DNA from 3 places in the Anaerobacillus sp. 63XJN7_5_ISO-PGPR-S23-430 genome. Region 3 is predicted to be linked to each of the others. Evidence: a T-box and tRNA genes for the amino acid it is inferred to sense, from the RefSeq annotation. Region 3 holds a T-box; the other regions hold tRNA genes.

Region 1 (2,264 bases), 1.4 Mb from region 3:
GAGGAACACCAGTGGCGAAGGCGGCTCTCTGGTCTGTAACTGACGCTGAGGCGCGAAAGCGTGGGGAGCAAACAGGATTAGATACCCTGGTAGTCCACGCCGTAAACGATGAGTGCTAGGTGTTGGGGGGTTCCACCCTCAGTGCTGAAGTTAACACATTAAGCACTCCGCCTGGGGAGTACGACCGCAAGGTTGAAACTCAAAGGAATTGACGGGGGCCCGCACAAGCAGTGGAGCATGTGGTTTAATTCGAAGCAACGCGAAGAACCTTACCAGGTCTTGACATCCTCTGACAATCCTGGAGACAGGACGTTCCCCTTCGGGGGACAGAGTGACAGGTGGTGCATGGTTGTCGTCAGCTCGTGTCGTGAGATGTTGGGTTAAGTCCCGCAACGAGCGCAACCCTTGATCTTAGTTGCCAGCATTTAGTTGGGCACTCTAAGGTGACTGCCGGTGACAAACCGGAGGAAGGTGGGGATGACGTCAAATCATCATGCCCCTTATGACCTGGGCTACACACGTGCTACAATGGACGGTACAAAGGGCAGCAACACCGCGAGGTGAAGCGAATCCCATAAAGCCGTTCTCAGTTCGGATTGCAGGCTGCAACTCGCCTGCATGAAGCCGGAATTGCTAGTAATCGCGGATCAGCATGCCGCGGTGAATACGTTCCCGGGCCTTGTACACACCGCCCGTCACACCACGAGAGTTTGTAACACCCGAAGTCGGTGGGGTAACCTTTATGGAGCCAGCCGCCGAAGGTGGGACAAATGATTGGGGTGAAGTCGTAACAAGGTAGCCGTATCGGAAGGTGCGGCTGGATCACCTCCTTTCTATGGAGAATTACGAAGGTAACTTACGTTACCAACCTTACATGAGCGTTTCGTTTAGTTTTGAAAGAATGATTTACTTCTTTCAACTGAAAAGGTAAGTTTTGAAGAAGAGCAAGTCTCTTTTAAGAAACACCTCCGGCTAATGGCTATGTCGGGGTATTTACTTTTCTTTTGTGGGCCTGTAGCTCAGCTGGTTAGAGCGCACGCCTGATAAGCGTGAGGTCGGTGGTTCGAGTCCACTCAGGCCCACCATAAAAGATCCTGGGGCCTTAGCTCAGCTGGGAGAGCGCCTGCCTTGCACGCAGGAGGTCAGCGGTTCGATCCCGCTAGGCTCCACCAACACATCTACTAATGATTAATACTAATCAAGTAGTAGCCTTGTTCCTTGAAAACTAGATAGCACAAACAACGACATCCAATAATTATTTTTTATGCAATAACTTAGTAATAACTGATGCGTTATGGCAGTAATGCCTAACAAATCGAAGGTTAAGCTACTAAGGGCGCACGGTGGATGCCTTGGCACTAGAAGCCTAAGAAGGACGGGACGAACACCGATATGCTTCGGGGAGCTGTAAGTACGCTTTGATCCGGAGATTTCCGAATGGGGGAACCCACCATCTTTAATAGGATGGTATCCATTTCTGAATACATAGGGAATGGAAGGCAGACCCGGGGAACTGAAACATCTCATTACCCGGAGGAAGAGAAAGCAAACGCGATTTCCTGAGTAGCGGCGAGCGAAACGGAATCAGCCCAAACCAGAGGGCTTGCCCTCTGGGGTTGTAGGACGTCTCTTTGGAGTTACAAAGGCACGGATAGACGAAGCGACCTGGAAAGGTCCATCAGAGAAGGTAACAATCCTGTAGTCAAAATCCGATGCCCTCCGAGACGGATCCTGAGTACGGCGGGACACGTGAAACCCCGTCGGAATCCGGGAGGACCATCTCCCAAGGCTAAATACTCTCTAGTGACCGATAGTGAACCAGTACCGTGAGGGAAAGGTGAAAAGCACCCCGGAAGGGGAGTGAAAAAGAACCTGAAACCGTGTGCCTACAACTAGTTGGAGCCCGTTAATGGGTGACAGCGTGCCTTTTGTAGAATGAACCGGCGAGTTACGATCCCGTGCAAGGTTAAGCTGAGAAGGCGGAGCCGCAGCGAAAGCGAGTCTGAATAGGGCGAAATAGTACGTGGTCGTAGACCCGAAACCAGGTGATCTACCCATGTCCAGGGTGAAGTTCAGGTAACACTGAATGGAGGCCCGAACCCACGCATGTTGAAAAATGCGGGGATGAGGTGTGGGTAGCGGTGAAATGCCAATCGAACCTGGAGATAGCTGGTTCTCTCCGAAATAGCTTTAGGGCTAGCCTCGCGGCAAGAATCTTGGAGGTAGAGCACTGATTGGACTAGGGGTCCTTACCGGATTACCGA
Region 2 (2,264 bases), 1.7 Mb from region 3:
AGAGTGGAATTCCACGTGTAGCGGTGAAATGCGTAGATATGTGGAGGAACACCAGTGGCGAAGGCGGCTCTCTGGTCTGTAACTGACGCTGAGGCGCGAAAGCGTGGGGAGCAAACAGGATTAGATACCCTGGTAGTCCACGCCGTAAACGATGAGTGCTAGGTGTTGGGGGGTTCCACCCTCAGTGCTGAAGTTAACACATTAAGCACTCCGCCTGGGGAGTACGACCGCAAGGTTGAAACTCAAAGGAATTGACGGGGGCCCGCACAAGCAGTGGAGCATGTGGTTTAATTCGAAGCAACGCGAAGAACCTTACCAGGTCTTGACATCCTCTGACAATCCTGGAGACAGGACGTTCCCCTTCGGGGGACAGAGTGACAGGTGGTGCATGGTTGTCGTCAGCTCGTGTCGTGAGATGTTGGGTTAAGTCCCGCAACGAGCGCAACCCTTGATCTTAGTTGCCAGCATTTAGTTGGGCACTCTAAGGTGACTGCCGGTGACAAACCGGAGGAAGGTGGGGATGACGTCAAATCATCATGCCCCTTATGACCTGGGCTACACACGTGCTACAATGGACGGTACAAAGGGCAGCAACACCGCGAGGTGAAGCGAATCCCATAAAGCCGTTCTCAGTTCGGATTGCAGGCTGCAACTCGCCTGCATGAAGCCGGAATTGCTAGTAATCGCGGATCAGCATGCCGCGGTGAATACGTTCCCGGGCCTTGTACACACCGCCCGTCACACCACGAGAGTTTGTAACACCCGAAGTCGGTGGGGTAACCTTTATGGAGCCAGCCGCCGAAGGTGGGACAAATGATTGGGGTGAAGTCGTAACAAGGTAGCCGTATCGGAAGGTGCGGCTGGATCACCTCCTTTCTATGGAGAATTACGAAGGTAACTTGCGTTACCAACCTTACATGAGCGTTTCGTTTAGTTTTGAAAGAATGATTTATTCTTTCAATTAAATATAGTTAACAAGCCTTTATGGGCCTGTAGCTCAGCTGGTTAGAGCGCACGCCTGATAAGCGTGAGGTCGGTGGTTCGAGTCCACTCAGGCCCACCATAAAAGTTTTGTTGATTCAATCTATTCCTCTTGGTTGAATGCCATTTGGATCATTTGGGGCCTTAGCTCAGCTGGGAGAGCGCCTGCCTTGCACGCAGGAGGTCAGCGGTTCGATCCCGCTAGGCTCCACCAACACATCTACTATAATGAAATGAAACAAATATGCACCTGCGTCTTCGAGTAATGCTAACGATGTTGGCTTCCTCGGTGCAAGGCAGCATAAAAGTGGATTCAAGTAGTAGCCTTGTTCCTTGAAAACTAGATAGCACAAACAACGACATCCAATAATTATTTTTTATGCAATAACTTAGTAATAACTGATGCGTTATGGCAGTAATGCCTAACAAATCGAAGGTTAAGCTACTAAGGGCGCACGGTGGATGCCTTGGCATTAGAAGCCTAAGAAGGACGGGACGAACACCGATATGCTTCGGGGAGCTGTAAGTACGCTTTGATCCGGAGATTTCCGAATGGGGGAACCCACCATCTTTAATAGGATGGTATCCATTTCTGAATACATAGGGAATGGAAGGCAGACCCGGGGAACTGAAACATCTCATTACCCGGAGGAAGAGAAAGCAAACGCGATTTCCTGAGTAGCGGCGAGCGAAACGGAATCAGCCCAAACCAGAGGGCTTGCCCTCTGGGGTTGTAGGACGTCTCTTTGGAGTTACAAAGGCACGGATAGACGAAGCGACCTGGAAAGGTCCATCAGAGAAGGTAACAATCCTGTAGTCAAAATCCGATGCCCTCCGAGACGGATCCTGAGTACGGCGGGACACGTGAAACCCCGTCGGAATCCGGGAGGACCATCTCCCAAGGCTAAATACTCTCTAGTGACCGATAGTGAACCAGTACCGTGAGGGAAAGGTGAAAAGCACCCCGGAAGGGGAGTGAAAAAGAACCTGAAACCGTGTGCCTACAACTAGTTGGAGCCCGTTAATGGGTGACAGCGTGCCTTTTGTAGAATGAACCGGCGAGTTACGATCCCGTGCAAGGTTAAGCTGAGAAGGCGGAGCCGCAGCGAAAGCGAGTCTGAATAGGGCGAAATAGTACGTGGTCGTAGACCCGAAACCAGGTGATCTACCCATGTCCAGGGTGAAGTTCAGGTAACACTGAATGGAGGCCCGAACCCACGCATGTTGAAAAATGCGGGGATGAGGTGTGGGTAGCGGTGAAATGCCAATCGAACCTGGAGATA
Region 3 (2,264 bases):
GTTTGGATACGGTACTTGCTGAAGTATACAATCTATCACGAGGTAAGGTTGCTCCGATGATTGAACATGATCGAGCGAAATTAAATTGGAAGATCGTCAGTCAACCTTCTGCTGAAGTGAAAGAGGGAGACTATTTATCGTTACGAGGTTCAGGTAGAAGTAAGATTATTTCTGTTGATGGCAAAACAAAGCGGGATAAATGGCGAATTACGTATCAAATTCGTAAATAGTTTGTCATAAATAGAAGGAATATCCAAATGATTGTCGAAATACGAGTAAGCCGGGTATATGAAAAAAGAGAGTAAATCGGAGGTGGCTGAATTGCCTTTAACACCATTAGATATTCATAACAAAGAATTTACACGCGGATTCCGCGGTTATGATGAAGATGAGGTCAATGAGTTTCTTGATCAGGTAATCAAAGATTATGAAACGGTAATCAGAGAAAAGAAAGAATTGAATGAGAGAGTGAAGCTTCTAGAAGAACGACTTGGGCACTTCTCAAACCTTGAAGAAACGTTAAATAAGTCGATCCTAGTAGCACAAGAGTCAGCGGAAGAAGTGAGACAAAACGCTAAGAAAGAATCCCAGCTCATCGTAAAAGAAGCTGAGAAAAATGCCGACCGCATTATTAATGATTCGCTTGCTAAAGCGCGTAAAATCTCCATGGATAATGAAGAGCTGAAAAAACAAGCAGCGGTTTATCGCACGCGTTTTCGTATGCTAGTTGAAGCCCAGCTAGAGATGCTAAATAATGAAGACTGGGATGGCTTAGTGGCTCGATTTGATGAGGAAGAAGATCAGCAACAGGAGCAAATCGAAGAAAAAGCATAAAGCACTCATTTATTTTTTGTCATTTCCTTGACTTCTTATTTTTATTTACACTATACTTCTATTAATAGCAATAACGATCGACGAAGATGGGAAGAGTATCTGATTCTTACTTAACAAAGCGAGCCGGGAATGGTGTGAGCCGGTGTTAAGCAATCAGAGAAGATCGCCCCTGAGTCCCGTGCTGAACGATAAGTAAGCCTCGGCGAATCATTCACGTTACGAATGCAAAGTGAGCGCAAAGCTTAATTTGGGTGGTACCACGGGAAAACCTTCTCGTCCCTTTTCGGGGACGAGAAGGTTTTTTTATTTTGTAGCACACTTTGAAGAAACAACTCCCGAGTGGCTGAAGATCGTTACGGTTGTTGCTCGTTATAAGTTGAAGGAGGAAACCTCATGAGCTATAAAGAAACGCTCTTAATGCCAAAAACAAAATTTCCGATGAGAGGAAATTTACCGAATAAAGAGCCCGACATGCAAAAAGAATGGGCAAACATTAATCTCTATGAAAAAGTACAGGAAAGAACGAAGGACCGCCCCCTATTCGTCCTACATGATGGCCCTCCATATGCAAATGGTGACATCCATATGGGTCATGCAGAGAACAAAGTTTTAAAAGATATCATCGTTCGATATAAATCAATGAACGGTTTTAATGCTCCATATGTTCCTGGTTGGGATACGCACGGACTTCCAATCGAGCAGGCGTTAACGAAAAAAGGCGTCGATCGTAAGAAGTTAACGGTTGCTGAATTTAGAAAGAAATGTGAAGAATACGCATTAAAACAAGTTGATCGTCAGCGTGAACAATTCAAGCGACTTGGAGTTCGTGCTGATTGGGATAATCCATATATTACGCTTGATAAAGGCTATGAAGCACAGCAAATTAAAGTGTTCGGAGAAATGGCAAAACGCGGTTATATTTATAAAGATAAAAAAACCGTTTATTGGTCTCCGACATCTGAATCAGCATTAGCAGAAGCTGAGATCGAGTATCAAGATAAGCGCTCTGCATCGATTTACGTTGCGTTTGATGTAAAAGATGGAAAAGGTGTTCTTGATGGCGAAGAGAAATTTATCATCTGGACAACAACACCGTGGACAATTCCTTCAAACCTTGCCATTGCGTTGAATGAGAAGTTTGAATACAGCGTCATTGAAGCGGATGGTACGAAATATGTTGTAGCAACAGAGCTTGTTGATCAATTAAAAGAAGAATTTGAGTGGAACAACGTAAGTGAAGTGAAGCGCGTAAAAGGTAGCGAACTTGAATACGTGACGGCTCAGCATCCAATCTACGATCGCGAATCTCTTGTGATCCTTGGTGACCACGTAACGCTTGACGCAGGTACAGGTTGCGTTCATACAGCCCCGGGACACGGTGAAGATGACTATATGATCGGAAGAAAGTATAAGCTAGACATCCTTTGCCC

What was found. The T-box of region 3 lies ahead of ileS (isoleucine--tRNA ligase). A T-box ahead of a tRNA ligase gene usually reads a tRNA of that ligase, here a tRNA-Ile.
Region 1: it encodes a tRNA-Ile, which carries the amino acid that the T-box ahead of ileS (isoleucine--tRNA ligase) is inferred to sense. The anticodon was not compared.
Region 2: it encodes a tRNA-Ile, which carries the amino acid that the T-box ahead of ileS (isoleucine--tRNA ligase) is inferred to sense. The anticodon was not compared.

What each region holds. Positions count from the first base shown of each region.
Region 1 is NZ_CM149686.1:323,316-325,579, forward strand. It holds rRNA gene AC0VYJ_RS01800 (16S ribosomal RNA) at 1-833, shown strand, start outside; tRNA gene AC0VYJ_RS01805 (tRNA-Ile) at 1,009-1,085, shown strand; tRNA gene AC0VYJ_RS01810 (tRNA-Ala) at 1,097-1,172, shown strand; rRNA gene AC0VYJ_RS01815 (23S ribosomal RNA) at 1,321-2,264, shown strand, end outside.
Region 2 is NZ_CM149686.1:97,861-100,124, forward strand. It holds rRNA gene AC0VYJ_RS00485 (16S ribosomal RNA) at 1-876, shown strand, start outside; tRNA gene AC0VYJ_RS00490 (tRNA-Ile) at 987-1,063, shown strand; tRNA gene AC0VYJ_RS00495 (tRNA-Ala) at 1,120-1,195, shown strand; rRNA gene AC0VYJ_RS00500 (23S ribosomal RNA) at 1,417-2,264, shown strand, end outside.
Region 3 is NZ_CM149686.1:1,767,791-1,770,054, forward strand. It holds gene AC0VYJ_RS09580 (YlmH family RNA-binding protein) at 1-230, shown strand, start outside; gene AC0VYJ_RS09585 (DivIVA domain-containing protein) at 322-834, shown strand; T-box leader at 909-1,118, shown strand; gene ileS (isoleucine--tRNA ligase) at 1,228-2,264, shown strand, end outside.